DNA from 3 places in the Marinobacter nanhaiticus D15-8W genome. Region 2 is predicted to be linked to each of the others. Evidence: riboswitches for the same ligand, from Rfam matches in the RefSeq annotation. Region 2 holds a riboswitch; each other region holds the start of a gene.

What was found. A riboswitch is a leader RNA that binds a small molecule or an ion and turns the genes downstream of it on or off. The one in region 2 is predicted to bind thiamine pyrophosphate.
Positions count from the first base shown of each region.
Region 1: linked by a shared signal. The riboswitch ahead of thiB (thiamine ABC transporter substrate binding subunit) and the one ahead of RE428_RS00810 (sodium:solute symporter family transporter) in region 2 are both predicted to bind thiamine pyrophosphate.
Region 3: linked by a shared signal. The riboswitch ahead of thiC (phosphomethylpyrimidine synthase ThiC) and the one ahead of RE428_RS00810 (sodium:solute symporter family transporter) in region 2 are both predicted to bind thiamine pyrophosphate.

Region 1 covers NZ_AP028878.1:3,402,232-3,412,051, forward strand. The annotation lists gene RE428_RS15105 (BCCT family transporter) at 1-686, opposite strand, end outside; TPP riboswitch at 1,066-1,165, shown strand; gene thiB (thiamine ABC transporter substrate binding subunit) at 1,348-2,277, shown strand; gene thiP (thiamine/thiamine pyrophosphate ABC transporter permease) at 2,253-3,929, shown strand; partial or broken gene RE428_RS15120 (ATP-binding cassette domain-containing protein) at 3,922-4,559, shown strand; gene RE428_RS15125 (hypothetical protein) at 4,595-6,613, opposite strand; gene RE428_RS15130 (ATP-grasp domain-containing protein) at 6,647-7,888, opposite strand; gene RE428_RS15135 (ABC transporter ATP-binding protein) at 8,061-9,176, opposite strand; gene RE428_RS15140 (carbohydrate ABC transporter permease) at 9,187-9,820, opposite strand, start outside.
Region 2 covers NZ_AP028878.1:172,011-181,830, reverse strand. The annotation lists gene RE428_RS00840 (hypothetical protein) at 1-1,395, shown strand, start outside; gene rrtA (rhombosortase) at 1,363-1,944, opposite strand; gene RE428_RS00830 (flavin-containing monooxygenase) at 2,159-3,655, shown strand; gene RE428_RS00825 (methyl-accepting chemotaxis protein) at 3,876-5,102, shown strand; gene RE428_RS00820 (potassium channel family protein) at 5,107-5,565, opposite strand; gene RE428_RS00815 (MBL fold metallo-hydrolase) at 5,647-6,615, opposite strand; TPP riboswitch at 6,775-6,904, shown strand; gene RE428_RS00810 (sodium:solute symporter family transporter) at 6,894-8,261, shown strand; gene RE428_RS00805 (extracellular catalytic domain type 1 short-chain-length polyhydroxyalkanoate depolymerase) at 8,705-9,820, shown strand, end outside.
Region 3 covers NZ_AP028878.1:1,014,838-1,024,657, reverse strand. The annotation lists gene RE428_RS04700 (class I SAM-dependent rRNA methyltransferase) at 1-579, opposite strand, end outside; gene gcvH (glycine cleavage system protein GcvH) at 722-1,114, opposite strand; gene RE428_RS04690 (YqiA/YcfP family alpha/beta fold hydrolase) at 1,188-1,793, opposite strand; gene cpdA (3',5'-cyclic-AMP phosphodiesterase) at 1,800-2,627, opposite strand; gene RE428_RS04680 (DUF1249 domain-containing protein) at 2,777-3,283, opposite strand; gene RE428_RS04675 (NUDIX domain-containing protein) at 3,283-3,909, opposite strand; gene thiC (phosphomethylpyrimidine synthase ThiC) at 4,014-5,894, opposite strand; TPP riboswitch at 6,049-6,153, opposite strand; gene RE428_RS04665 (TolC family outer membrane protein) at 6,331-7,716, shown strand; gene waaA (lipid IV(A) 3-deoxy-D-manno-octulosonic acid transferase) at 7,765-9,024, opposite strand; gene lpxL (LpxL/LpxP family Kdo(2)-lipid IV(A) lauroyl/palmitoleoyl acyltransferase) at 9,233-9,820, shown strand, end outside.

The DNA.
Region 1 (9,820 bases), 2.1 Mb from region 2:
CCCAATGATGTTGCCAGGCCAAAAATCGTCGCCAACACGGCAAGAATGTCAATGACGTCCCCGATCCAGCCCCAGACCCGGTCACCAAAAATCGGGAAGAAGGCGGAACGAAGCGTCAATGGCATACCCTTGTTGAACGCAAAGAATGACAGGGAAAGTGCGACGATGGCATAGATCGCCCAGGGGTGGAGCCCCCAGTGATACATGGTGGCGCCCAGCGCAAGATTGGCACCCTCTGGGGTATTCGGCTCCACGCCCAACGGAGTGCCGTACCAATCAGTGTAATAGGCCACTGGCTCAGCGACGCCCCAGAACATCAACCCGATACCCATACCCGCTGCAAACAGCATGGCGAACCAGGAGAGCGTGGAGAACTCCGGCACAGCATCCTTACCGCCAATCCTGATCTTGCCCACCGGCATGAAAATCAAGGCGAGACAGAAGATCACAAAAATGTTGCCACTGATCAGGAAGAGCCAGTCGAAATGGGCAATGGCGCCGTTCTTCGCGCCACTAAGCAACGAATTGGATACTTCCGGGAAAATCAGCGTGCCCACGACGAAAAAGATAATCAGGGCGGCAGTGATGAAGAATACCGACTTATGCAGGTCGAGCCCCAGGGGCGTGATGTTATCCTGCCCCGCTTGGTAGTCGGTGGAGTACTCGTCTTTTAGACTTTCGCTCACATCAAGTCTCCTCGAACGAATTGAGGGCCCGGGGGCGGGCCGAGATTACAACCAGTTAAGTTTATTTATTTGAGCTCGAAATATCAAAGCGCTTGTATGAATTGACGTGCTGATTCTTCTTGTGTTCCAAGCGAACAGCACGATGACCCATGATGCTCAGAGGCTCTGATAAAACCTCACTTACGCCTGTCAATGTTGAGATATTTTCTTTGAAACGTCACAACACGAAGGCTCTCACGCACCAGGATAGTGCCGTCACAGGGCCTAGGCATTTTACTTACAGCTCTAAAGGAGGGCGCAGACTAAGGAAAGCCCCCGCAAGAATCAACCATCCGTCGCAAGTAACTGCAGTCAAAGGCATGATTCTGATAAACTGAAAGGACTCTCAACGGGGTGTCTGCGTTTGTCCGCAGGCTGAGATCAGACCCGCGGAACCTGATCCGGATCATGCCGGCGCAGGGATTGAGTATCTCAAGGCCTCCCTGGCCCCGCCCCGTTGTCCCTGGCCGGTTTCCGGATACTCATCCAGCTTTAGGTGACAACTTTGGTAAACATTCTGGTTAAGACGCTGTTACCAACGACGGCGGCAAGATCCCTATCGCTCCTACTCCTTTCGTTCTTATTCATAGCGGCAGGGCGCCATGCCGTAGCCGCACCAACATTGACCATTTACACGTACCCTTCCTTTGTCTCCGAATGGGGCCCAGGGCCAGCCATCAAGACATCCTTCGAGGCGCGGTGCGACTGTACGCTCGAGTTCATCGCCCTGGACAGCAGCGTCGCGATACTCCACCGGCTCAGACTTGAAGGCGAATCGACCCGGGCTGACCTGGTTCTGGGCCTGGACGCCAACATCATGGCGGAGGCCCGCAAGACCGGCCTCCTGGCTCCCCACGGGATTGATACGTCAGCGCTTGAGTTACCGATCAATTGGCAGGACGATATCTTCGTGCCCTACGACTGGGGTTACTTCGCTTTCGTCTACGATACCGAGCAACTGACTAATCCTCCCTCTAGTCTGGAGGCACTGATCGACGCTCCGGACGACCTCAAGATCATCCTGCAGGATCCCCGCACGAGCACGCCGGGTCTGGGATTCCTGCTGTGGATGCGCCATGTCTATGGCGACCAGGCACCGGAGAAATGGCAGGCCCTGCAGGACAACATCCTGACCGTGAGCAAGGGCTGGAGCGACGCCTATTTCTCATTGTTCATGAATGGCGAAGCGCCGATGGTGCTGTCCTACAGTACATCGCCGGCCTACCACATGGCGGTGGACAATACCGATCGCTACCAGGCCGTCGCCTTCGAGGAAGGTCACTATCTGCAGGTAGAAGTCGCGGCCCTCGTCCGCACCAGCCAGCAGCCGGCATTGGCACGGCAGTTCCTCGAATTCATGCTCACGCCGGCCTTCCAGCAGGAAATCCCACTGAAGAATGTCATGTACCCGGCCATCGACCTTGGCCAACAGGTGCCGGACGTATTTGATCGTCTGATCGATCCGCCGGAAACACTCTATTTCCAGCCCGAAACCGTGGCTGACCATCGCAAACAGTGGATTGACGAGTGGCTCAACGCGACTACGCGCTGATCGCTCCTCCCCTGGCGCATCCAGCCTGGCGTCGTTGGCCCGGACGTATCATCGCGCTCGTATTGATGATCATCGTAGCCGCAGGCTTTGGCGGGTTGCTGACGGAGTGGCAATGGCAAGCCGTACCTGCGTTGTGGCAGAGCGCCTATTTGCGCCAGGTGATCTGGTTCAGCATTTATCAGGCGGCAGTATCCACGGCCCTGAGTCTGACACTTGCCATCCCGGTGGCACGCGCGCTGCACCGACAGTCGCGATTTCGTGGCCGCGGCCTGCTACTACGACTGACAGAGCTGAGTCTGGTTCTGCCCACCATCGTCGCGGTATTCGGACTGGTCGCCGTCTACGGTCGCTCCGGCTGGTTCAATGCGTTGCTCGAAACGCTGGGGTTGCCGGCTAGCTGGAATCTCTATGGCCTCCAGGGCATCCTGCTTGCGCATGTGTTCTTCAATGCGCCGCTCGCCGCCCGCATCATGCTGCAAAGCATGGAGCGTATCCCCGCCAACCAGTGGCGCCTTGCCGCCCAGTTGGGCCTTGGCAGCAGTGCTATCTGGAGAGCCCTGGAGTGGCCCGCGCTGCGCCGACTCCTGCCGGGCCTGGCGGCGTTCGTCTTCACCTTGTGCTTTACCAGCTTCGCCATCGTCATGACCCTGGGCGGTGGACCAAAATCCACGACTGTCGAAGTCGCTATCTACCAAGCCCTGCGCTACGAATTCGACTTCAGTCAGGCGGCCGTACTTGCGGTTGTCCAACTGCTGATCTGCGGTTCGCTTTGGGCGCTGGCGTCCCGCCAGGCCTCTGCCGGTAGCCTCATGCCAGGCGGTACTGTCAGCTCCGATCAATGGCCCCGTCGTGATGCAATGCCGGCTCACAGGCGGGATCGGCTTCTACTGCTGGTGTTTACCGTCTTTCTTCTGCTTCCGCTGGTAGCGGTTGCCGTCCGTGGCTTTCCCGGCCTCTATGGCGAACTCACCCATACGCGTCTCTGGACAAGCCTCGGGCGAAGCCTGATAGTCGCCGTGACCGCCGCGAGTCTGAGTATCGGTTTTGGTCTCGCTATCCTCGGCGCCAGCCAGAGCGATACCCGGTCTGGGCGGAAGTGGCAGTCGGGGTTCATCGAGGCTAGCGGTCACCTGACGCTGGTGGTTCCGGCACTGGTGCTCGGAACTGGACTGTTCGTCCTCCTGCGCCCCCAATTGGGCAACGTCAGTCAGGGTCTCGCACTGGTGACGCTGATCAACGCGCTGATGGCCCTGCCCTTCGTGATCCAGGTATTGCGGGGCCCGTTCAAAGCATTCGACCCGCGCTCACTTCGCCTGGCCGACCAGTTCAATGTGCGCGGCTGGTACCGTTTCCGACTACTCTTGCTGCCGTTACTCAAGCGTCCTTTGCTACTGGGCTTTGCCTATGCGGCCGGACTTTCACTCGGGGATTTCAGCGTCATTGCGCTGTTCGGCAGTCCCAGTTCGCCCACCCTTCCCTTACTGCTATACCAGCAACTGTCGGCCTACCAGCTCGATGATGCTGCAGGAACTGCCCTGGTAATGCTTGTCCTGCTGTTCGGGATTTTCTTTGTCCTGCACCGGCTTGGCGATGGCCGTTCCCGTTACCGCCAAGAGACGCCGGTCCCCGTGAGGAAGCAAGCCCATGCTTGATGTCAGCCAGCTACGTTTTCGCTATCCGGATGCCTCTCATTCGATTAACGCCCGGCGGGGATTCGATTTCAGCTTCCGTCTCGGACGTGGCGAGTGCCTGGGCGTCACAGGTCCCAGCGGCTGTGGCAAGAGCACGCTGCTCAGCCTCCTGGCCGGCTTTCTGACGCCGGAGTCTGGACGCGTGCAGTGGCAGGGCGAGGATCTGTTGCAGCGTCCGCCTTGGGAGCGTCCAATGACCTCGGTATTCCAGGAACACAACCTGTTCGATCACCTCACCGTGCATGACAACCTGGCACTCGGCCTGCACCCGGGTATGAAGCTATCGAAGTCAAGCAGGAAGAAGATCCCGCATATCCTGCATGAGGTCGGCCTGGAAGGTATGGAGAAGCGTTACCCCACCGAACTTTCCGGGGGCAACGGCAACGGGTGGCCGTTGCTCGCGCGCTGCTGCGACGCACGCCGCTGCTGCTGCTGGACGAACCCTTCACCGGATTGGATACCGAAACCCGTAAGGGGCTGCAGGACCTTTTACTCGACCAGAAGGCGAGCGGAGCCACGATGTTGCTGGTCAGTCATGACCCAGGCGACGTCCGGATCCTGGCGGATCGTACCCTTGAATTGACAGCCTGAACCTCTGAAGGCCCTATCCTGCTCACCCGCGCGGGTCACTCGCCCGGATCGGCCTGAAGGTCCGCCGCCGGCAGCCGATCCGCCCCCCAACTGCGATAGATGCGGTCCGTCACCCGCTGCAACTCGTCCGGCTTAACATCCGCCAATACCCCATGTTCGAGCGGATCGAAGTGGAAGATATACAGGCGCGAGGCGAAGGCTTCGAACGGCAGGGACGATTCGCCATTCAGCTCATCGTGGCCGGACGTACTCACCACGATGTCGTCGCCCCAGTTTTGGCCGCTGTCGTTGTTGGGATTGAAGAAGTAAACCCGCATCACTTCCTGCGGGTCCAGCGCAACGCGGAGAATAGTGATGGCGTGCCATCCGATGAAGCGCGCGGCGCTGTCGGTCACCGCAATACCTGCGGGCTGCGGATGGATCACCGGTTGGTTGCCGTTATACAGGGGATGGTAGCTGGCGTAGAAGTGACGCAGGAAGTTTTCCAGGTCGTGCAGACGACCGGTTTCCACATCCACATTGATACTGAAACCGCGACCACACCACCAGCCGTGGAACTCCGGGTTGATCCAACGGTGCGGATCCCCTTCCCGACTGTGACACAAGCGTCCCATCTCGCCGTAAATCCGATCCAGATGGGGCACCAGGATCAGCGAGACCGCATCCAGATCGAGGTGCAGTTCCTTGGCAACGCCGCCCTGGCTTTCCAGCGAGGATACGGCCTTGCCTTCGAAATGCATGATGATCTCATCATCCCGCGCCGCCCAGACCACCAGTTGCAGCAGATAGTCCGGATCACTATAGGCCCACATGGACATGGCCCGTGCAGATTGGCAGGTCGGATTGTTGCCCTGCCCAACACCCAGTGGGTGGCCCAGCATGCAGACCACACCCTCCAGCAGCAACGAACGGGACGAGACCGCTGATCCGAATACCAGTTGCAGACGCTCGCGGGTGTTGCGGGACAAGGGTAGCGACACCTGGCGCCATAGGGCGGGAGCCACCGCCGGCTGGTAAAGCAAGCCGCGCTCGAGCATCAGCGTCAGTCCATAGACGGACTGCGCGGTTTCCGGCTGCACCATGGCATCGATAAGGGCGTGGACCAGATCCCGATAGCACAGATAGCAGTCCCGCCCCGTGCTTGAAAGGCCCAGGGCCTCGATGAGCAAGGAGTTTTCATTTTCCCTCAGGAAACGGATCAGCTCCGTGTGATAGGCGGATACCAATCCCGTGTCGTGCATGGCCCGCGCACAGCCCAGGCTCTCGTTCTGCAGGCTACGGGTATCCATGGTCGACAGACGCTGCCGGTAGATGTCCAGACCGGGATCCTCCTGACAGGCCTGGGTCGGCCCGAACAGGCTGCTGATCAGCCGGGACGCGCCCTGACCGCTACCACCGAGGTCGATCTCAGGATCGCTGGTGCAGATGGCGATCTGAGTGATCATCCGCTTCACCGACGCCGTCTGGATGGGGCGCTGGTTGAGGATACGCCAGATCTCAGCAATCAACTGATCGATGACATGCTCGTAGCCGATGCGATCAGCCACGTGCCTGACCAGCGCCTGGGTGAGCTGCGACAACCGGCCCTGCTGCTCGCGCTCGGCCTCACCCCCCATACCGAACAGCAGCCCCAGATTCATGGCCAGGACCTGGGTCAGGTAATGGTGGGCCTGCTCGGCGGAAATCAGTGAATGGGGATAATCGCCCATCGCGACTGCGAGTAACCTCAACTCGCTAAGCGCCTCCAGCACCACCGTGTCGGCCAGACTGCTCTTGAGGGAATAGGTGGTCAATGAAGGGATCAGGATCTGCGGGTGAGCCCAGTCCGAGCCTTCGAACACACCGGCCTCCTCCAACCGGCGAGCGCGTGCCTCGATGGCTGCACAGCCGCCAGGTTGAAGCATGATGCGCCGGGCAAGGTCGAATACCAGCGAAACCTTACCTGGCTTGGCAAAGCCCTTGGCCTGTTCCAACTGCCCTGTGGCATCATCCAGCTTGGTAAGCAACCCCTCCAGCTTTCCCGGAGCTGCTCCCACGATCTCTGTATTATCCACCCGGAATCCTCGCTATCGTCGATAGCTGCCAGACTACACGTAAAAGTCGAGCTCTTCCTGATGTTTTAGCAGATCCCGCAAGCGATGCGGGTCGTCACCCTTGAAGTACAGCAGCCCCCAGTGTGTGCCGAAAGCCGTCCGCTTGGTGACGGTATCCTGCAATGGTGGCGCCAGGTCGTTCGACTCGTAGTACTCGTGGTCTTCCGTCTCTTCCGGAATCTCCAACCGACTGACAACACGCCGACGCGGATAGACCCCAAAGCAGCCTGCGTAACACTTGGCGTCGACCACTTCCTTGGGGAAGAAGCTGGTGATCTCCTCTTCCGTTGTCTTGGGATCAAAAGCCAGGACCATCGCCTGATAAGCATTGAACCCGTAGACCCGCTCCAGAAGTTCGAAGACCTTAAAGCCTGGCGGTCTGTATGCCACTTCACCAAAGTACATTTCGCCATCGGCGGTGACAAAGTATTCCGGATGCACGAAACCGAAATCGATATCGAAGGTCTTGATCAGTTTCTCGATCTGCTGCGTGATCTGGGGCCGGTATTTCTCCAACTCAGGCGACGCCGGCACGAAGACCGAATACCCCAGGGTCACGTACTCCGAGATATTCAGGAAACGGATCTTGCCGTCGTGTATCCACGCCTCCACCGCGAATTCCCAGCCGTCCAGGTGGGACTCCATGAGCACCGGAAACTCTTCGTCCGGGATCGTATCCACCTCATCCGGCGTACGGATCACTCGATGACCGAGACAACCCGCCTTGTCGAAGGCCTTGAGGTGGATAGGATCGTTCGGGTCACCGTCCAATTTCAGAAGCGTCTGGTTAACCCGCTTGAGGAAGCGGATAACATCTTCCTTGTCGTGAGCCTCCTCGAATATCCCCACGCGGATGCCCCCTAATTGCGCCCGGCGCTTCATCAATGCTTTATCGCGCAACAACATGGCCTGGCCGAACAGACGCGGCTTATCCATGAGAACGGCATTGATGGCGCCTGCCCACTCGACGGTTTCCTCGAACAACGGAATCGCCACATCGACGCCCTTGTCCTTCAAGGTCTGGGCGATCTCCATGGAGCGGTCGTTAAGCCGTTCGAAGTTCCAGGGCAGATAGGGAATGTCATGTTCTTCACAATAACTCTCGGCCCAGTCAGGCGCGACGACGACATAGCGGCGGTCGAACTTGTCGAGCGCTTCAACTGCATTGAGACTCCAACCGAGAAGAGCAATATAACCCTTGTTTGGGTCGTAAGAGGTATTGGTATCAGATGACATCGAACGTCCTCCTTTTGGACATCGGTGTCTTTTACCCTACACGAATCAAAAATGGATAAGAAACAAACAGGTTAATGGTTCGCCGGGCTGGCAAGTGAGGAACAGGAGGAAAAGCCCGTAATCCCATTGAGTTACAGAAAATTACGGGCCGAAAATTACAATTACAAATTTATCAGATCTCGATCCGGGCCTCCTGGCCCGATTCGAAATACACAGCACGGCTGAGGTCCACCATCAGCTGCGCAGGCTGGCCTGGCTCGACGGTGTGATCCGGATCGAGGCGGCAATGCACATCAGTATCGTTGATCCTAGTGAGCGCAATCACATCGGGGCCCGTGGGCTCGGTAACCTCGATACGGAACGTGCCGGAGGCAATGGCCGTTTGACCCTCCTTGTGGGCCAGCGGCTGGGTAATGTGCTCCGGGCGAATACCCAAGTGAATCTCACGACCATGATACTCCGCGAGCTTCTTTGGCAGCGGCACGAAGGTCTCGTCGCCGTCGGCGCTGCGTAACCGCGCCCGCGGAGCCTCCGGCTCCCCTTCCACCTTGAGCGGAATAAAGCTCATCGCCGGCGAGCCGATGAAACTCGCTACATAGCGCGTAGCCGGCCGCTCGTAGATTTCCTTGGGCGTGCCAAGCTGCAGCAGTTCACCGTCCTTGATCACTGCAATCCGGTCCGCCAGAGTCATGGCCTCGATCTGGTCGTGGGTCACGTACACGATGGTGGTGCCCAGGCGCTGGTGCAGCCGTTTGATCTCCGTCCGCATCTCCACCCGCAGCTTGGCGTCCAGGTTGGACAGCGGCTCGTCAAACAGATAGATCTTGGGGCGGCGCGCCAGGGCCCGTCCCATGGCCACACGCTGCTGCTGACCGCCGGAGAGCTGCGAGGGCTTGCGGTCCAGCAGATTCTCGATCTGTAGCAGCGTCGCCACCCGCTGGACTTCGGTGTCGATCTCATCCTTGGGCATGCGACGGATCTTCAGGCCGAAGGCGATATTCTCGCGCACGGTCATCGTCGGATAGAGCGCGTAGGACTGGAACACCATGGCGATGTCCCGATCCTTGGGCTCGGCATGGGTCACGTCCTTGCCGTCGATGAAGATATTGCCTTCGGTAACATGTTCCAGGCCGGCAATGCTGTTCATCAACGTCGACTTACCACAGCCAGAGGGACCAACGAGGATGAGAAACTCGCCGGATTCGATATGGATATCAATGCCCTTGAGGGTCTCCTGCACGGATTTGCCGTAGGTTTTGCGGATACCCTTGAGTTGTAATTGTGCCATTGTAGGACCTCTAACCTTTGACAGCGCCGGACGTGAGTCCGCGGATGAAATACTTGCCCGCGATGATGTACACCACCAGTGTGGGCAGGGCCGCGATCATCGCTGCCGCCATATTGACGTTGTATTCCTTGACCCCGGTGCTGGTATTGACCAGGTTATTGAGCCCGACGGTAATCGGCTGGCTGTCACCGCTGGCATAGACCACACCGAACAGGAAGTCATTCCATATCTGGGTGAACTGCCAGATCAGGCAGACCATGAAGATCGGTGTCGACATGGGGAGCAGGATGCGCACGAAGATGGTCACGAATCCGGCGCCATCAAGCCGGGCTGCCTTGATCAGCGCGTCAGGAACGCCGACGTAGAAGTTGCGGAAGAACAGTGTGGTAAACGCCACGCCATACACCACATGAACCAGCACTAGCCCCGATGTGGTATTGGCGAGCCCCAGTTTGCCCAGCGTCATCGCCATCGGCAGCAGGATCACCTGGAACGGCAGGAAACAGCCGAACAGCAGCATGCTGAACAACAGGTCGGAACCCCGGAAACGCCATTTGGATATCACGTAACCGTTGATGGCTCCAAGCACCGTCGAGATGATCACGGCCGGCACCGCCATCTTGAACGAGTTCCAGAAGAAACCA
Region 2 (9,820 bases):
TTCCCACGCGCCTGGTCCTGTGCTGCCATCCTCTACCTGCTGACTTCAGCTGCCGCCAACGCAGCTCCCGATATACCCTCCCTGCTACCCGAGGGCTTTGAAAGCACCCTGCCAGCCTACCTGGTGAACGACCCGGCCAGCCAGGCCGCCTGGTACGTCGACAGCACGCAGTCACAGGCTGGCGCGCAAAGCCTGCGCTCAGGCGACATCGGTAACGACCAGATGAGTGCTATTACATTGAGCGGCGCACTATCGGCGGGCACCCTTTCGTTCGATTACCTGGCCCTGACCCAAAGCTGCTGCGATCGGCTGGAAATCCAGGTGAACGGTAAACGCTTCAACTTCAGGAGCACCGGTGAAACCGGCGAATGGCAACAGGCCGACGTCATCCTGCCGGACGCTAGCAGCACCGTAACCTTCGTCTACCGCAAGGACGAAGCCGCTTCCGCCGGCGCGGACGCCATCTGGATCGACAACCTGGACTTCATTCCCACCATCGATACCGGCAGCGGCCCGCTGGACACCGACGGCGACGGCCTGACGGACGACCAGGAAAACGGCTATGACGCACTGGATCCATACAATGCCGATGATGCCGCCGAAGACTATGACGGTGACCGGGTGACCAACTATTCCGAGGTGCTGTCGGGATACGATCCGGATGTGCAGAACGTCTTCCCGTTACACAACGGATTCGATTTCTATCCCTTGGGGGAGATCGCCTGGACTTACACCATACCTGACCGTCCGACCTTAGCCCTCGAAAGCGAGGCGATTACGGAAAAGGTTGGCCGTTTTCGGCTATCAAACAGCGATACCTACGACGTGATCGAACGAAGTACCAATGGGATTCATCTCGTGGAGCACGGGTTTACCGACGACAGCGGTAGCGACGTGCGCCTCGTCTACACCACACCGAAGCTGATTCTGCCCGATGGCCTGCGGATGGGTGTCCAGTACGAGTGGTCGGGGGACGTTGAACGCTGGATTAAAGGGAAGCCTGAGGACGAGGCAACCGAACACAAGAAGACGGCAACCTACCGGGAGCATCTGGAGCTGGAAGCGGTGCGGGAAATGCTGGTCGATTTCCAGGGTAAATCCCATCAGGGTGTCGTTGTTTCGACCCTTGTTACCCGGACCAACGAGGCCAGCGAGATCACCCGAGAACAACGGATACGCCTGTATGTCGAGGGACTCGGCCTGTTCCACGATGAGGGCACGGGGCGGTCGCTCGAGAGCATCAATATCCAAAGCCTCGACACCGAATCCAGGGCAGACGTGGAGCTGGAGGACACTCTGCCCGAATCCTCCGGCGATAGCGGCAGCGGCTCGATGCCAAGCCTACTCATCGGCGCACTGCTTCTACTGGTGCTGGGCCGTCGATTGCGCGCCTGAGCGCCCGGGCACGCCTCTCACCAAGGCCAGGATGGCGCCGGTAACCGCACCAGCGATATGAGCGGTCTCGACCACCGGTGCCCCGATCAGGACTGAGGTCCCCGTGCCGCCGAGGCCAAGGGCATCGTTCGCCAGCTTCCCCGTTACCAGCGCCAGCACAGCCACTGCGGTCCAAGGCTGGACTCTCAAGTGGCGAATGCCTTCATAGATAAACAGCCCGTACAGGCATCCGGAAAAACCCCGGTACCAGGCCAGCATCGGCAGTGTCACGAGTAAGGTGATCGATACCGCCAGTGCCAACACGACCAGACAGGGTAGCCAAGACTGCCAGCGATCCTGCGCTGGAAAGAGATTGGCCAGCACCAGCACTCCCAGTGTGTTCAATCCCAGGTGCACCAGCCCCACATGACTCCAATGCGCTGTCACCAGACGCCACAGCTCACCGGAACCCAGCACGGCTCCGCGTTGCAATTCCAGCCACGGTGCCGGCAACAGGTACAGCAATACCAGGCTGGCCGCCAGCCAGAGATAGCGTTTCGACAGACTCAAGTGTCCTGACTCCCCATCGATTCTTCCCACCAGCCTATCCCGGAACCGTGTCGAGACCGGTGAAACCGGGCCAGAAACCTGGCCCTGGCCCAATAATACTTGAACTGCATGACGACCTCGGGTTGAAATAAAGTAAAGCGGTTGCTTTATATCGCCACAATAACAGACAACAGCCTCTGGCCTTCCGTCGCCGGGCTGAAGCGAGACAGACCCTATGGCAAACCAGCATTTCGATGTCCTGATCGTGGGCGCCGGGCTCTCCGGTATCGGCGCGGCCTACCATATCCAGACCTATTGCACCGACAAGACCTACGCCATCCTCGAGGGCCGGGCGTCTATCGGCGGTACCTGGGATATCTTCCGCTACCCGGGCATCCGCTCCGACTCGGACATGTACACCCTGGGTTACAGCTTCCGCCCGTGGCGGGAAGACAAATCCCTCGCCGATGGCCCGTCGATTCTCAGCTATGTGAAAAGCACCGCAGCCGATTACGGTATTGACGAGAAGATCCGCTTCAACCACTGGGTCACCCGTTACGACTGGTCTAGCGCCGACGCCACCTGGACCGTCACCGCAAAGAACCAGAAGACCGGCCGGAACGCGTGTTTCACCTGTAATTTCATCATCAACTGCTCGGGCTACTACCGCTACGACCAGGGCTACATGCCGAACTTCCCCGGCGTAGAAAACTTCAAGGGCCGACTGATCCACCCGCAGCACTGGCCCGAGGACCTGGATTACAGCGGCAAGCGCGTGGTCGTCATCGGCAGCGGCGCCACGGCGGTGACCCTGGTGCCAGCCATGGCGCAGGACGCGGCCCAGGTCACCATGCTGCAGCGTTCACCCACCTGGATCGTCTCCCTGCCGGACGTGGACCTCATCGCTCGTACCCTTAACCGCGTGTTGCCGACCAAGGCCGCCTACCAGCTCACCCGCTGGAAAAACGTGGGCCTGCAGACGCTGTTCTTCCAGGCCTGCCGGCGCTACCCCAAGCTGATGCGCAAACTGCTGCGACAGCATCTGCGCAGCCAACTGGGTCGGGATTTCGATATCGATACCCACTTCAACCCGAGCTACGACCCTTGGGACCAACGTCTCTGCCTGGTGCCCAACGGTGATCTGTTCCGGGCCCTGCGCAAAGGCTCCGCCAACGTCGTGACCGACCACATCGATACGTTCACCGAAAAGGGTATCCGCCTGAAGTCCGGCGAGGAGCTGGAAGCTGACATCGTGGTCTCCGCCACCGGCCTCAACCTGGTGGCCCTGGGCGACGCCGAGGTCACCGTGGACAAACAGAAGATCGCCCTGGGCGACACCATGAGCTACAAAGGCATGATGCTCAGCAATGTGCCCAACCTGGCTCTGGTGGTGGGTTACACCAACGCCTCCTGGACATTGAAGGCCGACCTGACCAGCGAATACGTTTGTCGCATCCTCAACTATATGGATCGCCAAGGCTATGAGGCCTGTACACCGGTAGTAGACGACGACGTGAAGGTGGAGCCGTTTATCGATCTCGATTCCGGCTATGTACTGCGTGCGCTGGACCGGCTACCCAAGCAGGGCGATCGCAAACCGTGGAAACTCTACCAGAACTACCTTTTGGACCTGGTGAACCTGCGCTACGGCCGTGTAGACGATTCCGGGCTGGTATTCTCACGGCTATCACCCGTTGGGGACAACGCCACGCTAGCTGAACAACGTAGCTAAAGCACCTGCACCTGCAACCCATCCGCTTGCCAGAAAAACCGGGACGCCATCCGCCCCGGTTTTTTTACAATTCCTGACCAACGGTATTGATTCAAGACAACACATGGCGATCAGAGGGTGCTATCTTTAGAGACTTTCCATCTTTACAGATTTCCATCGACACTAGACGCTCTATCGTCAAGATATGTCCTGTTGTACCGGAATACCCGGCAGAGGCCCTATGGTTGCATTACTCAAGAACGCCAAACTCAAGTACAAATTCTGGCTTCTCAATATCGTCGTCTTCGCCGTCCTGGTATTGCTGGTTCTGTTTGCCATGGATCGCATTGCTGCAGCCACCGACCAGACATTCGGCGCTGTCTTCGGTGATCACGCCCCTGCGTTTGCAGGCGTGGTTGCCATCCTGATGCTGCTGGAGATGGCCTGCTCGCAGCTGCTGATCACCTTTATCGAGCGCCATGTCTACCGCTTGAAGAACACCATGGTAGAGGTTCAGACCACCGGCAACCTGAGCCTGCGCGCCCGCGTGGATTCTACCGACGAGATCGGTGAGATGGGTGAGGCCTTCAACGCCATGCAAAGCCGCACCGGAGACGTCGTGCGCAGCATGAAGGAAGCCATCAAGCGCCTGGAATCGGAAGTAGCCTCGCTCGCCGCCGCTTCCGAACGCAGTCGTGACGAACTCAAGCGCCAGCAGACGGGTACCGACCGCTCTGCCGATGCCGTACAAGCCATGTTGGACGGATTCCGCGGGATCGCCGGGCAGGCCGACGCTGCCAAGGAACTGTCCCATGAAGCGCGCGAAGCCGCTGTTAACGGCAGCGAGCGGGTGGCCAAGTCCTCACGCTCGATCCAGCGCCTGGCGGAAATCATCCAACAATCCGCTGGTAGCGTGGAGGCCCTGGCCGAGAACAGCCGTGAAATTGGCAGTGCCGTCACGGAGATCCAGGGGATCGCCGAGCAAACCAACCTGCTGGCCCTCAACGCCGCTATCGAGGCTGCGCGAGCTGGCGATCAGGGCCGCGGCTTTGCCGTGGTTGCCGACGAGGTTCGCAAACTGGCCCAGCGGGTTCAGGATTCCACCGAACAGATCCAGGGCACCATCGACCGGCTGCTGGGCACCATGGGAGCTGCAGTTCAGCAGATGAACTCCAGCTCGGTCGATGCCAGCCGCTGCGTGGAAGAAGCCGACGCCGGCGCTACCGCTCTGCAGGAAATCAGCGCGATGGTGGCGCGTATCGACGAAACCAACCAGGACATCGCCGACGTTTCCGCCGAGCAGACGGCCTCGACGGATGACGTGCAACAGAACCTGCAGAGCATTCGCGAAACGACCCAGGCCATGGTCGGCCAGTTGGTGGATAGCGCCGATATGGGCCAGCGCCTGCGTCGTTTGATTATCGAACTGGAGGCGGCGGCCTCCAAGGTTTCCGTGGAAGGCACCTGAGCCATCAACGCTTTTGATCTCGCCAGAAGCGCTGCATTTCCAGGAACAGGAATGAGGCGCTCCAGGTGATCAACAGCAGCCCCGTAAGCGCCTCGATACCCGCCAGGAACCGGATATACCCAAACGGTTCGACGTCACCGAAACCCACGGTGGTGAAGGTGGTGAGGGAAAAGTAGACACAGTCGAGCAGCGATCCGGAGAAGTTCCCGCCCAAGTGGCCCCACTCGGTGGACGCATTCATCCAGTAGAAGGCCGCGCCGAAAACCCAGACCTCTGCCAGGTGCGCCAGAAGGGCACCGAACACACCCACGACGATACGAAAGCGGTGGGGTAGCCCGAGTGCGGGAACCAGGTGACTCAACCATGACAGGCACTGGTAGTGAATCAGGACTGCCAGCGCGGTTACCACCGCATTAAATGTGAAGGCGAGCGCTATTGCGGTCTCATCGAATTCCTCAATCATCGGAATGGCCGACCTACCCCGGGGAAACACGGTACCAAGCATAACCGCAGGATCGGCCGACCGCGAATCCAACTCAAACCTCTAACAACCCTCCACACACCTGCCTGTACCATCAAAGGCAAGCGTCCGGCCGCTCAACGGGATATGTACCGGGACTTTGCTGGCCTCTGTAAACGTGGCCGTGCGAGTACCCTCGCGGACTTTGCCATTTTCCGTGGCCGGCTCGTTCGCGTGTGACGGTATGACGCTGGCCGGCTGGATCATCTCATTGATCACATGCGCCGCTTCCTTGGGGCCAGTGGTATAGGTATCGCCAATGTTCATCACAACCATTCGGGCGCCATAGTAGTCACGCACGACGGATTCCTGCTCAGCCGTAACACCGGTATCACCGGAAAGGTACACCACAAGACCATTGCTGAACTTGAGAACGTAACCTGTGGGGGGCCCAACGTAGCCCGCGATACCCGCCGTCTTCATGCGCTCTGCCAACTCGCCGCCAATAAACGAGGGCGCAAGGCCATTGCTGTGTACGGCAGGCACCGTCGTGATGCCGACACCGCCAACATCCACCATGGCACCGAAGCGCACCAGAACTGAATTCTCGGGATTACCCCCGGCGGACCGCAGCTTGCCGGCAAAGAACTGGGGCATCTCGCTACCGGTGACGATCTTGGCGTTCTTGGCCATGGCGATTTTCACGCTGTTGGACAGTGGCGTCGCATCCACGGAGGCGTCGGGCTTGCCACAACTGCCGGCATTCAGTTTGGGAATATGGCGATCGCCGATGTGGTCGCCGTGGACGTGACTGACAAGCACGACATCGATGCTGCCCAACCGGGGATCGTCCCCGCCCGCCACTGTGCGGCCCGCATCGTAGAGGATGCGCGTGCCGTTGGGATCTTCAAAGACCATGGCGCGATCAAGGGCGCAGAACTCGCCATCCTGACCGCCCAAGGGCGTCACCTTCACGTGATTGGCGGCGACGGCCACAGCGCTGGCCAGTAAAAGCAACGCTGCCCAAACCATACGTTGACTTAATGAAACCATGGGACTTTCTCCCTGCTGCCTGAATGTCCTTGATCTGTTCTCCAAGTGCTATCCGCTTCCGTTACGAGACCAGTCACGAAGCCGATCACGCGCGAATGAACATCAATCGCGACAAAACCGGATCTGTGTCAGTATGGACCGTCCTGAACTATTCACAAACTGAGTCGCCGGGGGAGTCCGTCTAGCGGACTGAGAAGGCATCGAGCGCCGTCGTTTAACGACGCGTCTGAGGAAACCCTGGAACCTGATCCGGTTGATACCGGCGGAGGAAGCGCGACATGATCTTTACCGTAGCGGCCGTTGCGGTCGCACTGATTACGTTTACCTGGCTGGGCCTGCGCGCCCGGGTCGCCGATGGCGGCCTCGATGACTATGTTACCGCCCGCAACTCCCAAGGGGCCCGAGCATTGGGGCTATCGTTCCTGGCCTCGGGCATGGGTGGCTGGATTCTCTTTGCCCCGCCTGAAGTGGGGGCACTGGTCGGCCCCATCGGTCTGGCCGGTTATGCCCTTGGCGCCGCACTGCCCTTTATCGTATTTGCCTTCTGCGGCCCTGCCATTCGACGCCACCTGCCACACGGCCGCAGCATCGGCGAGTTCGCCCAGACCTGCTACGGCACCGGTATGCGCCGCTGGGTGGCGCTGATCTCCGTACTCTACATGCTCTGCTTCCTGACCGCAGAACTGACCGCCGTGGGCGCCATCACCGGACTGCTGACGGATCTCAACGGCAACGTCGCCATCCTGGGCGTTGCCGGGGCCACCTTGATCTATACCGCCTGGGGTGGACTCCGGGCCAGCCTGGTGACCGACCGCTGGCAGGCGCTATTGCTGGTCGGGCTGATCCTGGTCGTGGGCTTTGTCGCGCTGCCGGGGTTGCCCAGCCCGGTGGATCGTACACCGATGCCTTCAGCGCCCATCGGTAGCGCGTTAGGTGTGGCGCTGACGCTGGTGTTGGCAGTGACGGCCGCCAACCTGTTCCACCAGGGTTATTGGCAACGGGTCTGGGCCGCGCGGGATGGCGCGGCATTAGGCCAGGGGGCCATCCTTGGCGGTGTCATCACCATTGCCGTCGTGGCCCTGGTTGGAGGCCTGGGCGTTACCGCCGCCATGAGCGGCGTCGACCTCGGCTCACCGCCCATTCCCTTCTTCGCGCTGCTCAGCCAGGCCCCGGATTGGCTCGCCCTGGTCGCCCTCATCCTGGCATTAACACTGGTCGCGTCCTCCGTCGACACCCTGCAGAACGGTCTTGCGTCCCTCGCGGTGACGGAAAAGAGCGGGCTCTCGCTGAGCGCCGCGCGCTGGATCACGGTGGGTTTGATGGTCCCTGTCGTGCTTATTGCCTTGCAGGGTTATTCGGTTCTGCGCCTGTTCCTCATCGCCGACCTGCTCTGTGCCACAGCTGTCATACCCGTACTAATGGGCCTCTGGTCACGCATGACCACCGAAGCCGCCGTCTGGGGCGCTGTCGCGGGTTTGTTTGGCGCCGTTTTGCCCGGCTGGATCGAAACCGGCAGTTTCGTGATGGGGATGCAGGTGGCGAGTTTCCCGGGAGGCGTGCCGACGCTGGCGCCGTTTGTCGGTGCCTTGGTTGCTTCAGCCGCTGTGAGTGTCGGCGTCAGCCTCCTACGCCCGCGCCAAACCTAATGGCGAATTCCTCGAGACTCGAAGGAGGTGGATGGGCGCCCTCGCTGAAGGAGGGACAGGGACGTCCCGGTTGTCATGGTTGGCCACGGACGGCCATCCAGGACAACGTAAGCGAGGGCGCGCATCCACCTCCCACCACCCTACCCCCAATCTTCAAATAATCCGCCCAAAACCAAAACTGTCCGGAAACCCGAACACTGTCTGAACAACCGGACACAACGCCAACCCGCCAAACCCCACGCCTACCAAGCCATCCCGGCCCATATCAACCACTTAACGTTGTCCGGATTTCCGGATACTTTTTAACCAGAAAATCGAGAGCCATCTTAACCTTCTGTATTAAATCGATTTTTATTCTTGGCACAGCATACGCATAAGCCTTCTCGCCGGGGCTCAAGCCCAGGCCCATTCCTAACAAAAACAAGACAGGAAGGAGAAATGCCATGACGATCCGAGGTTTGCTCGCGGTCGCCGCGACGGTCGCCATTGCGATGGTCACCGCGGTGACGTCGGTCCAGGCCGGCACCGTGACCTCCAACACCCTCCCGGCCGGCAGCTATGCCGCCTCCCGGGACCGCCAATACCAAGTCTATATTCCCGATAACCTCACCACCCCCGCACCGATGGTGATGGCCCTGCACGGGTGCAGCCAGACCCAGGCCAATGCCTTGAACGAATGGGGCCTGCAGGCCGCCGCCGACCAGTACGGCTTTATCCTGGTGACGCCATTTATCACCAGCTACGACGGCCTGCGCAACCAGAACTGCTGGGGCTTCTGGTTCGACCAGCACCAGCACGAAAGCTCCGGTGAACCCCAGGATTTGGTACGCATCGGCCAGACCGTGGAAGCGCAGTACAGCGTCGATCCCAACCGACGATACATCACCGGCCTGTCCTCCGGCGGCGCCATGGCCGTCGTCGCCGCCGTCGCACACAACGAATACTGGGCTGCTACCGCCTCCGCCTCGGGCCTGCCTTACGGCGAGGATGCCGCTTCGGTCTCCCTGTCCGGCCAGTGCCCAGGTTATGCCACCTTCCACAGCGTCAGCCAGGTGGCGAGCGACATGGAGGCGGAGCTGGACGATACCTACCCCATCCCGATGATGGTTTTGCAGAGCAACAACGACTGCACGGTGATCCAGCCCGCCGGACGCAATATCCGCGATGCACACCTGCAGGTGTTCGGCGACGCCAGCCACGACACCCCAGCCGAGGCCCAGCAGAGCCAGGCCGCCTGCAGCCCCTATTACCAGAACAACTACAACTGCATGCACACCCGCTACGGCACCGGCAACGGCCGCTCCATCGTCGAAACGGTCTTCTTCGACGGGCCGCAAAACACCGCCAATAGCACCGATACCAACCACGGCCATTACTGGGTCGGCGGCGAGGACGGCAACGAAGGCGCCTGGGCGGTCCGTGCCGGCCCCAGCTACCCGGACATCATCTGGGATTTCTTCAACCGCCACAGCCGCAATGGCTCCGGCGGTAGTAACGGCTCACCTACGTTGACCCTCCAGGGGGACAACCCGATGGAAATCGAGCTGGGCGAAAGCTTT
Region 3 (9,820 bases), 840 kb from region 2:
CGCCTCAAATCGCACGCCATTTTCTTCGACCTGAAGCACATCCGGTATATCGCCCAACCCTGCTGCGACGTAGCTGTCCAGCCCTTCCACTTCGCGCATCTTACCATCGTTCTTGAAGACGATGCTGCGCGGGTGAGCCAGCTTCTGGACGGCTCGCACGAGGGACTCCCGCATCGTCTCCATTCCAGCCGTGGAGACCTGGATCACTACCACATTATCGAAGCGATCGATAACGAGACCGGACAGACCATCGGCGTCGCCGAACACCCAACGATAGAACGGCCGGTCAAACAGCCGCTCGCGCAGGGCCAGCGCGGTTTCGAGCCGATCGGTCAGGCGTTGGGGCGTCATGCCCTGTTCCGGGTTGCGACTGATCAGACGTCCGCAAATCAGCGCGTGGGGATTAAGAAAGGCGGTGCCCAGAGGCTTGTCGTTGGCGGCGAACACACACACCTGCGACCCCGGCTCGAAGCCATTGAGAGGCGAACGACGGGTATCCACTTCGTTACTGTAGATCCACAAATGGCCGGCACGAATACGACGCTCGGCGCCTTTGCGCAGATAAAGCTGGGGAAACATAGGAATTCCTGGAAAGGGATGTGCAGAAACTGCGGCGATTATACGGGGGTGCTGGTCATGAAGACAGTGGCTGTCCTTGGTCAGCCACGCCGCCCAATAGCCCGCGCGATGACAGGCAACCGTCCCGCGCGGGCCATTGCGGTTATTCGACGTCAGCGACCAACTCGCCGTAGGCGTCAGCGTCCATCAGACCGTCCAGCTCACCCTCGTCCGCCAGTTTGACGCGGAACAGCCAGCCCTCGCCGTAGGGATCGTCGTTCAGCTTCTCGGGTTCCTCATCGAGACTCTCGTTGATCTCAATCACCTCGCCAGTCACGGGGCTGAAAACATCGGAAGCCGACTTTACCGACTCTGCAACACCAGCTTCCTCTCCCCCCGTCACGGTCGCGCCGACTTCCGGCAGCTCGACAAAGACCACGTCGCCCAACTGGTCCTGGGCGAAATCAGTAATCCCAACAGCAGCTGTGCCGTCGGACGCAACCCGCACCCACTGGTGGGTTTCGATGTACTTGAGATCCGCAGGGATCTGGCTCATGACTCATTATTCCTTGTTGCAATGTCGGGGCAGTTTACCGCACTTGATGAGGCCGGCTGAATAGCTTATGGCTTCAGTACCGCCGTCCTGGCAACAGCTTGAGGAAGGCCAGGGCCGCGGGCAAGATTCGGGGAAAACCCTGGAAGCGATGGTCACCGCCGGGCTGGATCCACTTTGGCGAATGCCGGTAGCGGTGGACCGCCTCCCGATAGTCGAGGGTCTCGTCGCCAGTCTGGAGGCAAACCAGAAAGCGTTCGGGGCGAGCCAGCTCGCTGGGATCCATCGCCTGAAGCTGATCCATATGCGCTTCTTCCACCTCGAAGCGCTCGCCGGTGTAGAGATTCTCCTGAACGCCGATATAACGGCGCAACAGGCGATACGGCGCAACCGCTGGATTGATCAATACACTGCGCAGGTTGTAACGGGCGCCGAGCGCCGAGGCATAATAGCCACCAAGGGAACTGCCCATCAAACCACAGGGCCGGCCGGCGGCAGTTTCAATGTTACGGGAGACCCGGGCGATGGCTTCGTCAGGCGCGAATCCCAGCTCGGGAACCACCAACTCAATCGGCAATGCTTCCCTTTCCAGCCACTCACGCAGCTCAGTCACCTTCTGGGACTGCGGCGAACTCTTGAAACCATGCAGATAAATCAGGCGAGGTAAGTCTTCGGAAGACATAGCCGATCAATAACCCTGACTATCCAGGTCGACGGTAAACACGTAATCCTCGGCACGGCGGACATGAGTGTCCAGCGTCCCGTCGGGGTAGAGGTCGATCCAGCGATACCCGGGCGCCTGGCCGTCGATGGAAAACTCGTTCGATCCTGGGGCGAACTGGATACACGTGGACGGCGTGGCCATCAGGCGCATGCCGTTAAGCTCGCCATCCCAGGTCTGGTGGATATGCCCCCAGAGCAGTGCCCTGACCTGGGACTGCCCTTCGAGCACCGCCATCAGGGCGTCGCTGTTGGTCAAACCAATTTGTGACATCCAGGTGCAATTGACGTCCACAGGATGATGGTGGAACGCAATCAGCGTCGGCCGCTCGGGGTGCTCCGCGAGACAGTCATTCAGGAAAGACAATTCCCCGGAGGACAACGCACCGTAGACCTTTCCAGGCACTGCCGAATTCAGGAAGATCAACTGCCAGCCACCGACAAGCAATCGACGCTGTTCGGCGTTCGTACCGGCAATCACCTCGTGCATGACCTCGACATCATCGTGGTTACCAGGGAACCAGATGACCGGGCAAGAATAAACGCTCATCTTTTCCTGGAAGACCCGATAGGCTGTCTCCGAACTATCCTGGGCAATGTCTCCACTGGCGATCACCAGATCAGGCGCATGGGGCTCCCGCTTGGCAAGCGCGATAACCGCATCCAGGCTTTCCCGGGTATTCATGCCCAGCAGGGTACCCTCAGGATCGGCCATCAGGTGCGGGTCGGTCAACTGCAGGATGCGCAGTGACGGCGCGCGAGTGGCGATATTTTCAGGTGAAACCGGGGAAGGCATGAGCGGGCCAGGACTCCAGGACGAATGATATTCATTAACGGTAAAACATAAACGTCTTGGAGAATACTAGTGGATTGCCAAAATTTTTTCCTGAAACACTGTCACATTTGGCGACGGGTCTGGAGAAGAGCCTATTTTTGCCTCGGCGGCTATTCGGCCACCGGCCAGGCGATTCGCTCTGCCGGAACGTGACCGAAGCGCAGACAGAAACTCAACCAGTCTGCCAGGAAGGCATTCACCTGGGTCTTTTCATCCGGGTGATGCATAAATCGGTTGGGATAGTCGTTGATGGCCTCGATACGGCGATTGCGATAGCAGCTGATCACCTCCGCCAGCCCCGCATCGTGATAGACGCGAACGGTCAGCTGCGGATTGTTCAGCCAGCGGCCTGCATTATGCACCTGTTCGAGCAACAGGGTTTCGGTGAAACGGGATTGCTGGAGTTGCTCGATCCGGACACGGCCGAAGTAGGCCTCACCATCCTGCAGTTCAAACTCGGCCACCTCGGTACGTCCTTCCGCCAATAGGCGCAGCCGCCGGATGCGCCCATAGTTCGCCTCGCATAGCGCGCCGAAGCGCCTCAAATCGGGCACATAGGCTTTCTTCCGCCATACCGGCATCTCTTCTGATTTCTTCTGCACCACACGCTTCTGCATCAAACCCACTCTTCTTGGAGTCGCGCCCGCTGTAGGGTAAGCCATTGCAGCGCGATGATTGCGGCGGCGTTATTGATCCGCCCATCCGCTATCATACGCAAAGCCTCATCAGCCGCCATTACATGCGCGCGAATATCTTCATGCTCGGCTTCAATGCCATACAGGCCGCCGGCACCTTCGGTGCTGACATGCCCACAATACAGCGACACCATTTCCGTGGTGCCACCCGGTGATACCAGATAACTGCAGATCCTCTCCAGTCGCCTGAATTCCAAGCCGGCTTCTTCTTCAGCCTCACGATGCGCCACATCCTCTGGGCTCTCTCCAGCTTCGTTCATGCCAGCGACCAGCTCTAACAACCAGGGCGACTGATCCCGACCCAGCGCGCCTGGGCGAAACTGTTCCAGCAGAACGACCTCGTCGCGTTGCGGATCGTAGGGCAGGACACAGGTCGCGTCACCGCGAACGAACATTTCGCGATCAAAGGTTTCCGTATAGCCACCGGCAAACCGGGCATGACTCAGCCGCAGTCGCTCCATGCCGAAAAACCCATCATACAGGGTCTCCCGATTCTCAATCCTGACGTCCTTTTCGGAAAACTGGAATGGAGCTGGTTTATCAGACATGGGCCGTCCTGCTTACTTTAAGTGAAGCAGAACAATAGAAGGCGGGAGACTGCAATTTCAAGTCCCCCGCCTGACGACAGGCACGATGCAGGAAGGAGTTCAGGCTAGATTTTGTCGTAAATCCGGGCACCTGCGCGCGTGAACTGCTCCGACTTTTCCTGCATTCCCCGGTTCAGCGCTTCCTGGGTTTCCATGCCATGTTCCCGGGCATACTCCCTCACCTCTTGCGTGATCTGCATGGAACAGAACTTGGGGCCGCACATGGAACAGAAATGCGCCACCTTGGCGGAATCCTTGGGCAGCGTTTGGTCGTGATAGGCCCTCGCGGTGTCCGGATCGAGACCGAGGTTGAACTGATCCTCCCATCGGAATTCGAAACGGGCCCGAGAAAGCGCGTCGTCCCGCAGTTGGGCGCCGGGGTGCCCTTTAGCGAGATCGGCTGCATGGGCGGCAATCTTGTAGGTAATGATGCCGGTCTTGACGTCGTCCTTGTTCGGCAGCCCCAAATGTTCCTTGGGCGTGACGTAACAGAGCATGGCGCAGCCGTACCAGCCGATCATCGCAGCACCAATCCCCGACGTGATGTGATCGTAACCGGGGGCTATATCGGTGACCAACGGGCCGAGCGTATAGAAGGGCGCTTCTTCGCAGCACTCCAGTTGCTTATCCATGTTCTCCTTGACCAGGTGCATGGGCACATGTCCCGGCCCCTCGATCATCACCTGAACGTCGTGCTCCCACGCAATTTGCGTAAGTTCACCGAGCGTTTCGAGTTCGCCAAATTGCGCCGCATCGTTCGCGTCCGCGACACACCCTGGACGCAGGCCATCCCCCAGACTGAACGAGACATCATAGGCTTTCATGATCTCGCAGATGTCTTCGAAATGCGTGTAGAGAAAGCTCTCGGTGTGGTGGGCAAGGCACCACTTGGCCATGATGGATCCGCCCCGGGAAACGATACCGGTCACCCGATTGGCAGTCAGCGGCACGTGGTGCAGGCGCACGCCGGCATGGATAGTGAAGTAATCGACGCCCTGCTCCGCCTGTTCGATCAGCGTATCCCGGAAGATATCCCAGGTCAGGTCCTCAGCCACGCCGTTCACTTTTTCCAGCGCCTGGTAAATCGGCACCGTACCAATCGGGACGGGAGAATTGCGGATAATCCACTCCCGGGTCTCGTGGATATTCTTGCCAGTGGAGAGGTCCATGACCGTATCCGAGCCCCAACGGATCCCCCAGGTGAGCTTCTCGACTTCTTCCTCGATGGACGAACTGACAGCCGAGTTACCGATATTTCCGTTGATCTTCACCAGGAAGTTACGGCCGATAATCATGGGCTCCAGTTCCGGATGATTGATGTTGGCGGGAATGATTGCGCGGCCTCGTGCCACTTCATCCCGCACAAACTCAGGCGTGATTTCCAGGGGAATCGACGCGCCATGGGATTGACCTGGATGCTGACCGTCCAGCCACCCCAGTTCCCGGGCCTCCTGCAGTTTGAGGTTCTCCCGGATCGCGACGAACTCCATTTCCGGCGTGACAATGCCCTGCCTGGCATAATGCATCTGGCTGACGTTCCGGCCCGGCTTGGCCCGCAGTGGCTTGCGGTGATCCTCGAAGCGCAGGATATCCAGTGCCGGGTCGCGCAGGCGCCGCCGGGTGAACTCGGAGGTATAACCTGCAAGGGTTTCGGTGTCCTCACGCTCATGAATCCACGCATCACGAACCGGCGAGAGTCCTTTACGTAGGTCGATGCTCGCGGCGGGATCGGTGTAGGGACCGGAGGTGTCGTAAACCACAAGCGGCGCGTTGGGCTGTGGCCCCTGCTCCGTGTTGCTGTCACTCAGGCGGATCTCACGCATGGGCACACGCAGGTCCGGCCGGCTGCCGGTTACGTAGATCTTGCGGGAACTGGGGAGTGGCTGGACCGCGGCCTGATCGACTTCGGCTGCGTCCTTGAGAAAAGAAATCGGTTCGGTCGTCATAAAGCGTCCCTCTTATCGTTCGATCCCCCTCCCTGATGCCATGCAAATATGGGCAGGAGATCGACGGAAATGGTGTCCAGGGTGGACGGGGCGCGTTTGACGAGGTTACGGCCAGGAGCCGAACGGCTGGTGGGAATTGCGCCACTGCCGGTCAAGAAAAGCTTGTCTCAAATCCCTACGCCGGTACTAACCGGATCAGGTTCGCGGGTTTTGCTTCTGCAATCTCAGCCGGCCTTCGCCAGCACCCCGTCAAGACGCGTTATTCGTTGCCACACGATGACGGCCAGGACCTCCCTCCAACCGCCTGACAGCGCGGCTTCGAGCCTGTTACATCGGTGACTTTTGCAAGTGTAGAGATCAGATGGATTATTGTCCATAATGTCCCGGCTCCCCAGCACCTCCGGACGAGGTGTCATCATCGCAGGCAGGAGAATCCATGAAGAAATCTGTGCTTTCCGGACTGGTCGGACTTCTGGTCGCCCAACCCGCCCTGGCCATCGACCTGATCGGGGCTTACGAAAAGGCGCTGGCCTATGATTCTGGCATTGCCGCCGCCCGGGCCTCCTACGAATCCCAGCAGGCCAATATCAACGTGGTCCGCAGTCAGCTCCTGCCGCAACTCAGCGCGTTTGGCGACGCCAGACATACGGACGCCGACGGCCCGGGTCGTGAAGACTCCTACAAGACCTACAGCTATGGTCTGGAACTTGCCCAACCGCTATTCCGGCCGGAAATCTGGTTCAACTTCGACGCCAGCCAGTTCCAGAGCCAGAGCGCACGGGCCGACTATAGCCTGGCCCAACAGCAACTGATTCTGGATGTGGCTACGGCGTACTTCGATGTCCTGCGCGCGGAAGACAACCTGACCACCGTTCGCGCCGCCGAAGCCGCCTTCGAGCGTCAATACGATCAGGCCCGGGAGCGTTATGAAGTTGGCCTGATAGCGATCACCGAAGTCTACGAAGCGCGAGCCAGTTACGACTCGACCAAGAGTGAACGTATTGCCGCGGAGAATGACCTCGACATTGCCCGGGAGCAACTGAGTCGCCTGATTGGTGAGAACGTCGACGATTTGCAGAACCTGGAGCAGGACTTCCCGCTGACACGCCCACAGCCAATGGACCCCAGCGCCTGGGAAAATATTGCGTTACAGCAGAATTGGCGCATTCAGGGCGCAGCGTATGACCTGGACGCCAGCCGATCTCTCCTGGATGCGGCCAAATCAGGACATTTGCCCACGCTCGACCTGAGCGCCAGCTATGGCAATACCCGGCTGGACGGTGTGGGCCAGACCTCACCCTTGCAAACCAACCGGGATGGCACGACCACCGAGGGCGTGGTGGCGCTGAGACTGAACGTTCCACTTTACGAAGGTCATGGCACCCAGGCCGAGATTCGCCAGCAGCGGGCCCAGGTGGAAGTGGCAGACCAGAACCTCAATACGGTGCGCCGCGACGTCAGCGTCAATGCCCGCAGCTTCTATCGGACGGTCAATACGAACATCGAAACTGTTACCGCCCAACGGCAATCGATCGTCTCACGGCGCAGTGCCCTGGACGCAACCCGCGCGGGCTATCAGGTAGGCACCCGGAATATCGTGGAAGTGCTGGACGCCGAACGTAACTACTACATTTCCCTCAGAGACTACGCGAACGCCCGCTACGACTATGTGGTGAATACCCTTAACCTGAAGCTGGTTGCCGGAACCCTAAGCCCACAGGATCTGGTCGACCTCAACCGTTGGTTGAGCTCATCGGCTCCCGGCATCGAGGCTATTGCTACCGACGAAACCACTGAGAACCCTCTGCAGTCGGCTCCCTGATCAACCCAATCATTCTTCCAAGCAACGCCTCATCCTGCAGAAGCTCTACTAGTCCAGCTTCTGCAGGATGCCGTCCACTACGCGCTCAAGCGCACCCCGATTGGCATCCACGACTGCCAGTGCGTTCCTGCCTAGCGTTCCGGCTCGCTCCGGGTCGTCGAAACACTGGTTAACCGCGGCGGCAAGGGTCGACGCATCGAGGGCTTTTACCACCCCGCCTCCACGATCGAGCCGCTCGTAGATATCCGCAAAATTGAACACGTGCGGCCCGGTGGCCACCGGCATCGCCCAAGCAGCGGGCTCTAGCGGATTATGACCACCGCGCTCGATGAGCGAACCACCGACGAAGGCCAGATCGGCCACGCCATAGAGCATCATAAGCTCGCCCATGGTGTCGCCAAGGTATACCTGGCTGGCATCGCTGGCCTTGTCTGCGGATCGACGCAGCATACTGAGTCCTTGCTGACGTACCAATGCAGCAACGTCGTCAAAGCGTTCCGGATGACGGGGAACCAGGATGAGCAGAGCGTCTGGATGTTTTTGCAGGATGTCGCTGTGAGCATCGAGAATTTGCTGATCTTCGCCCTCGTGCGTACTGGCGGCGATCCAGACCCGGCGTTCACGCCCCAGTTGCGAACGTAGCGCCCTGGCATCGGCCCGCAGTGCATCGGTCACATCCACATCGAACTTGATACTGCCGGTCACCGAGACCTGATCCTCAGCAGCGCCGATGGCAACGAATCGCCGTGCGTCGCTGTCTGCCTGGGCAGCAATCCAGTTGAGCTTGCCCAGGAGTGACCGAACCAGTCCGCTGACCCGCTGGTAGCCCCTGGCCGAACGTTCGGAGAGCCGCGCATTGATCAGGAAGATCGGCACACCCGCGGCAGCTGTCCGGCTAATCATGTTGGGCCAGAGTTCGGTTTCCATAACGACCAGCGCCTGGGGATGGGCCCGTTTCAGAAAACGCCTGACCGACCCAGGCGAGTCGTAGGGGGAATAGGCATAGGTCACCGCGTCTCCGAAAAGCGCTTTTGCCCGGGCACGCCCTGTGGCCGTCATCGCGGTCATCAGGATATTAGCGTGCGGGCGGCGGGCCAACAATGCCTTGACCAGGGGGGCCGCGGCGATAGTCTCCCCGACGGACACCGCGTGTACCCAGATCACTGGCTTGCCTGTGTCCGGAATCAGCCCGAGCCGGTCCTGCCAGTGGGCCAGCAACTCCGGAGAGCGACGACCGATCCACCACAAGCGAATCAGCAAAAAGGGCAGGATCAGCCGAAAGACAAACGAGTAGAGATAGTGAACCATCGGTGCTCCAGTACGAAAAACTGCGCGCATTCTAGCGCATCACAAGGCGAGTTACGTCCCAATGTGTCGCAATGGTTCACGGAGACTTAGCCCACGCGCGATGGGTATACCGCCCGCAGAATGGTCTCGTCAGCAAGACTGGACAATCGCCCTTATCAACGCGCCATTTGCTGATAGACTTGTGCAAAATCATCAGCCTGAGCATATCGTGAGTCAGTCGAAGTCAAAGAAACGCACCCGCGTGCGCGACACCCAGCTTTCCCATTACCTGCATCCACGATGGTGGGGCACGTGGCTCGTCATCGGGTTTATATGGCTACTCGCCAAGCTGCCGATGCGTGTCCAGTGGCGCACCGGTGTCATCCTCGGCGAACTGGCCTATCGCACCCTTGGGAGCCGCAAGCACATCACCCGTGTGAACATCGAACTATGCTTCCCGGAGTTGAGCCCTGCAGAACGAGAAGCACTGGTACGCAAATCCTTCCACTCCAATGGCATCGGCATCATGGAGATCGGACTGGCCTGGTTTCGCAATCCCGAGTCCTTGCGTCACCTGACCCGGGTACATGGCCTGGAGCATGTGGATGCTGGCCTGGCGGAGGGGAAAGGCATCCTGTTGCTTGGCGGCCACTACAGTACGCTCGATCTCGGCGGCAGCCTGGTCACCATGTTTATCGAAGCCGACGTTATGCAGCGCGACCACAACAACGCGCTGATGAACGCCGTGATGACCCGTTCCCGAGAACAACGATACGGCGTCGCCCTAAACAGCAAGGACCTGCGTGGTCTGTTCCGG